Desulfopila inferna: one gene and its partner. The protein of the gene in region 2 binds, or shares a complex with, the protein of the main gene of each other region. Links are inferred from orthologs where the notes say so. Each region holds a gene or a part of one and is shown on either strand. Other genes may lie near its edges.

Region 1 (2,794 bases), on a different replicon or contig from region 2:
GCTCATCCGCAGGATGCTTCCAAAGTCGCTTTTGCCATAGCGTCCATACCGAAACAGGAGATGCGTACAAGATATCTCCGCCTGAATAGCGTTCTGTTCCTTATTTTAGTCGGTGTGTCGATAATGGGATTTCTCCAGGAGCTACCCATCGATTTCCAGCAGTCCACCATCTTTATTTTCCTCCGAATCGGCCTTCCGCTGGTGTTCAGTTATTTCGTCTACCAGTTTCATGGGGGTATTTACAGACTGCTGGGTTTTTGGTGCCTTTTCGATCTGCTGGAATGGTTCCTTCTGGCAAAATTCGTAACCCTTTTCGGCCTGCTTAAGCTCATTCTGCTGATATTGGCCATTATTCTGTCTTTTTATATTGCTTTCAAGATATTCCCGAACCTCAGGCTTCTCGGTCCGAAAACAGATGCTCAGGGAAGATTCCTGCTGTAGTTGAAAGGTTTACTTCCTTTTGCCAAAAACCAAATTGCGGGAAGGGCACTAGATAACTATCGCCCCGCCGTTCATCTGAACGGCGGGGCGATAGTTTTAGGATTTATCTTTTTGCCTCAACCTCACTGAGCAGATCTCTTGCCTGGGAGACAATCTCAGTCTGGGGATACATGGCGAGCAGATAATTAAGTCGAACAACGGCTTGACCCGGTTCCTTGGTCCTGATGTAGAATTTCGCTACACTGAATTCATGATTTGCCAAAAATTCCCTGGAGGCCCTAAGTTTGGCTTCGGCATCTGTGATGTAAGGAGATTCAGGATAAGCCTTTACCAGGAGCTGGAATCGTTCGATGGCCTTCTTTGCATTTGAAATATCCCGGTCAATGGTATCAATACGTTTGTAGTAACACATTGCCTTCTGATACATCACATAGGGAATAGCCTCATTGGTAGGGTGCATTTCCTCAAATTTTTCGTAATACACATATGCTTCCGTGTATTTTTCCATATAATAGTGGCAGTCCGCCACTTTCAGTTCGGCCAGCAGCGCCTCTGGTGTAAAGCGGTGGTTATCGAGGATTGTGTTGAAATATTCAAGAGCTACGAAATATTTCCCTCGGTTATATTCCTCCATGCCTTTCTGGGCAAGGATCTGCGGGGCCATACTGAGGTCCATATCTTTCGGGGCGGTATCCTCGAAAAATTTTCCTGATGCCGAACAGCCCGCCAGAAGAGCTAAAAGAGCAATAATAAAAACGAGGTGCAGGGGATGACGGGGTGAAATACCAAGTAATAAGTTCATAAGGAAATAAAGAGACGAAATTAAGAAACACCAGTTTTTGCCGAAAGAAACAGATTCCGGCTAAAATGAACGAAGATCTCCGCTGGCGTATCCTGGCTGAGATACGGTTTGCCGGAGAGCAAAGCAATACATGTTAAATGGCTTTATTGATGAGATCGACGAGCTGAGATTTACCGACGGCTCCGGTGATCTGATCAACAACCTCACCTCCCTTGAACATAATCAGTGTCGGTATGGCTCGTATCCCGAATTTCCCCGGGGTTGCAGGATTATCATCGACATTCATTTTGGCGATATTGATCTTTCCGTCAAACTCCTCAGCGAGATCTTCAACGACTGGGCCGATTGCTTTGCAGGGTCCGCACCATGGGGCCCAGAAATCTACCAGAGTAGGTGTGTCAGAGCCAATAATCGAATCAAAATCTGCATCACTTATCTGTTGGACTTTATCGCTTGCCATATTTTCTTCTCCTTAAAAAGTACGTGATAATAATGATAGTTGGAAAGTAATAGTAAACCGGCTTCAAATGATTACGATCCCGACTTCAGTTTACCTGTTGCCTTTTTCCGTGACAAGTAAAATTGTCACGGAAATTGAATTTGATAATGTAAACTTGAAAGATAGATAGTCAACAGTAAACACTATTTAACAGCAAGGAGCTGGAAGCTGTTTGACACTGTTTCTTTCCCCATGCTATAGTCTTAAGTTTAACCTGATGATCTCGGAAAAGTCATCGAAGTTGCAGGTTGAGGTGTCGGTGCCGGGAAACTTAGGGCATCCGAACAAGCGAAGAGTGCGGATGTACAGAATTCGAGACCAAATTTTCAGATAGAATACAGACAAGGAGATTCCATGGATACAGTCAGATCCGGCCAAATGTTTAAAGAGGCACAGAAATATATTCCCGGCGGGGTGAACAGCCCCGTCAGAGCCTGCCGATCCGTGGGCTGTGAACCGGTGTTTATCGAAAGAGCTGAGGGCTCAACTGTTTACGATGTGGATAGCAACAGATATACCGATTTTGTCTGTTCCTGGGGACCGATGATAATGGGACACGCACATCCTGATATTGTCGAGGCGGTACAGAGGAGTGCAACAGCGGGCACCAGTTTTGGCGCACCCACGCCTTCCGAGGTCGATCTGGCCCGGATGGTGGTCGAGGCGGTACCTTCCGTGGAAAAGGTTCGTTTTGTCAATTCCGGAACGGAGGCGACCATGAGCGCCGTTCGGCTCGCCAGGGGGTACACGGGTAAGAATACCGTGATAAAGTTCGATGGATGTTATCATGGCCATGCCGATTCTTTCCTGATAAAAGCCGGTTCAGGTGTAATCACCCTGGGAATCCCGGGCAGTCCGGGAGTGCCGGATGATGTTGTCAAAAATACCGCTTCGATTCCCTATAATAATGTGGAGATTCTGGAGAGGACACTGCGGGATGAGAAATTGGATATTGCCTGTGTCATTATCGAGCCGGTCGCCGGCAACATGGGCTGCATACCGCCTCAGCCGGAATTTCTGCAGACTCTGAGAAGGCTTACCCGGGAACTGGG
Region 2 (2,941 bases):
TTTACAGCCTTTTATGATGGACTCGTAAAAAACCCGATCTACGTTTTCAGATACTACGCCTAGTATATCGGGCTTTCTCGAAGTCGGAGTTTATGCCCGTCCGGGTGCTTATCGCAGAGTCCATCCCGGAACTTCGATGACTTTTTACGGGATTATCTTCTATAACAATACTATCTGCCCTGTCTCGGACAAATAACCTCAGTTTTCTGCAAACCAATGCCTGGTGTTCAAACAGATTTTCACCAGCATCAGCATGACCGGTACCTCGATCAACACACCGACCACCGTCGCCAGCGCCGCCCCGGAAGAGAGGCCAAAGAGCATGACTGATGTGGCGATGGCCACCTCGAAGTGATTGGAGGCGCCTATCATGGCTGCCGGTGCGGCGTCTTCATATTTCAAGCGAAATACCCGGGCGAGCCAGTAGCCAAGCGCAAAAATCACCACCGTCTGGATAAAGAGCGGCACGGCAATCCAGACAATGGTCAGCGGATTGGAGAGGATGACCTCTCCCTTGAAGCTAAAGAGCAGCACCAGCGTAGTAAGCAGGGCGATTATGGTCACCGGGGTAAGAACATGGAGAAAACGTTCTTTAAACCATTTTTCCCCCTTGGCCCGCAGGATCATTTTTCTGGAGAAATAACCGGCTACCAGCGGCAAGGCGACATAGACGGAGATGGAGAGCAACAGCGCCTCCCAGGGAACCGGCAGACGTCCTACCCCGAGGAGAAAACCACCCAGAACACCGTAGAGAACCAGCATGGTGAGGGAATTAATGGCGACCATCACCAGGGTCAGGCCGTCGTTGCCGCGGGCCAGAAAACCCCAGACCAACACCATTGCCGTGCATGGCGCTATCCCCAGGAGTATGCAACCGGCCAGGTAACTGCGCCACAGCGGTATCTCCAGCATTTTTACACCCTCATGCAGGACTACGGTGCCTGCACCATGGGTGGCACCCACATCCAGGTCCAGGCCGAAGGGCATTTTGACCAGATCGACCGCCTCAACCCCTATAAATCCGCGAAAGAGTACGCCGAGGAAGAGGGCGGCAATGGCATACATGGTAAAAGGCTTGACGGCCCAGTTGATAAACATGGTAAGAAAAACCGGTTTACCGCTTTTGCCGGCCTGTATCACCGATCCGAAGTCTATCTTCACCATAATCGGATACATCATGAAAAACAGACAAACGGCAATGGGAATGGAGACAACCGGAGCTCCGCCGACATTCAGTGTCATGTCGTCCAGCGCCCTGGCGAATCCGGGAGCTATTTTGCCTAAGATAACGCCCAGGGCGATACACAAAAGTACCCAAAGGGTTAGATAACGCTCAAAAAGAGAGGACATTTTGCGGTCATCCCCGGGTTGTGCTGCTGTCATTTCTCTTTCTCCTCCAGAGGTAAGGATGCGGGAAAAGACTGAACATACGCCTGAATCTCATCCCTCACCCTTCGATAACATTGAAGTATATCTTCTTTCGATTGCAAATTCCGGGCAAGCCTCGGGGGGTCGTCGAATCCTTTATGGACCAGACGGCAGCCGGGCGGTACAAGCGGGCAGCTCTCATGGGCATGATCACAGAGAGTGATGATGACATCGAAGCTCTGCAGATCAAACTCATCGAGCTGTTTGGAGCGATGGCCGGAGAGGTCGATGCCTGCCTCATTCATCACTTCCACGCTATAGGGATTGAGTCCATGGGCCTTTATTCCGGCGGAATGGGCCTCAAGGGAATCGGCATGGAGATGACTGGTCCAGCCTTCCGCCATCTGGCTGCGACAGGAGTTGCCGGTACAGAGGAAGAGAATCTTTTTTTTGTTCGATTCTGCGCGCATACCCCGGCTGGGGTGGTGTCACCTCGCCGCTTTCTGCAGATGGCTTCAGGGTTCTCGGCGAGGACAGCTCTCATCCGCTCCATATTCTTTACAATGTCGCTATCCTGCAGAAGATGCTCTTTGAGCCAGTCCATGGGGAACTCATGCGGCAGATCGTCCCTGAGCCGGCAATAGACCCAGCGCCCCACCTTTCTGCTTTGCACCAGGTCCGCTTTCTGCAGTAGAGAAAGATGCCGTGAGGCGGTAGCGCCGGCAACCCCAAGGAGTTCCGTAAGTTGGCAGACACAGAGTTCGTCATGCTGCAGCAATGCCGCCACGATTCGCAGGCGGTTTTTATCCGCCAGCGCTTTGAACATTGACGATAATGTCTGCATAAGCATCTCTCCGGTTCTTCATTTAGCCGATTGACTAAATATATCCCGTTTTTCTTAGATTTTCCATCGCCTTTTTTGATGGGAGTGATAAAAAGCCTACTGAAGAAAAAACCATCCCTTGCAAGATGGCTCCAAAATACGTAGACTGTTTATACTAAATATCAGATGGTTACGGCGAAGCAAGCCAGAAAATCCAGGCAATTGGCAGAAAACCACACCAAGGGAGACAACTATGATCATAAAAAAGTATGATGTCATCATCATCGGCTCCGGAACAGCAGGGCAGACCGCAGCATATGAGCTCGCTGCAGAAGGGTTGAGTGTCGCCCTGGTCGAGCAGAGCGATTCCCCGGGTGGTGTCTGTGCCTTGCGTGGCTGTCAGGCCAAAAAATGGTTTTACGAGGTAACCGAAGTAGTAGCCCGCAGCCGCCATCTTCAACATATCGGCGTCACTGTACCGCCGCTGACGGACTGGCGGGAAATTCTCAATGAAAAAAACAGATTCACCTCAACCGTTCCCGAGAGTACGGTTAAAGCCCTGCGCGGCAACGGTGTTGAGTATCTGAAAGGTTCGGCACAATTTGTGGATGGCACCACCCTCCAGTTTGGTGAAACAAAGATTCAGGGACGGTATATCGTTGTGGCCACGGGAGCAAAACCCATGGATTTACCTTTCGAGGGTCAGGAATACATGGCTACCAGCAGTGATTTTCTCGAACTGCGAGAGGT

Evidence for each region. Proteins that work in one complex are often made in the same cells at the same time.
Region 1: the proteins of JWG88_RS06275 (region 2) and trxA are in contact, whole or in part, in an NMR structure (PDB 2IPA), measured with the Bacillus subtilis proteins. The link is inferred for Desulfopila inferna from one-to-one orthologs.

The regions. Positions count from the first base shown.
Region 1 is NZ_JAFFQE010000004.1:378,520-381,313, forward strand. What follows is about bases 41-2,758. They hold trxA (thioredoxin), read right to left. Parts: upstream 1,704-2,758; coding sequence 1,377-1,703; downstream 41-1,376. Other genes in these bases: JWG88_RS12590 (hypothetical protein), read left to right, coding at 41-441; JWG88_RS12595 (outer membrane protein assembly factor BamD), read right to left, coding at 545-1,243; hemL (glutamate-1-semialdehyde 2,1-aminomutase), read left to right, coding at 2,097-2,758. Also shown: more of JWG88_RS12590, read left to right, coding at 1-40; more of hemL, read left to right, coding at 2,759-2,794. UniProt on the Bacillus subtilis protein: Participates in various redox reactions through the reversible oxidation of its active center dithiol to a disulfide and catalyzes dithiol-disulfide exchange reactions.
Region 2 is NZ_JAFFQE010000002.1:512,935-515,875, forward strand. The notes cover bases 77-2,941. They hold JWG88_RS06275 (arsenate reductase ArsC), read right to left. Parts: upstream 1,773-2,941; coding sequence 1,380-1,772; downstream 77-1,379. Other genes in these bases: arsB (ACR3 family arsenite efflux transporter), read right to left, coding at 199-1,383; JWG88_RS21600 (ArsR/SmtB family transcription factor), read right to left, coding at 1,709-2,212; JWG88_RS06280 (dihydrolipoyl dehydrogenase family protein), read left to right, coding at 2,445-2,941. Also shown: JWG88_RS06265 (exopolysaccharide biosynthesis protein), read left to right, coding at 1-17. UniProt on the Bacillus subtilis protein: Catalyzes the reduction of arsenate [As(V)] to arsenite [As(III)]. In vitro, can dephosphorylate para-nitrophenyl phosphate (pNPP).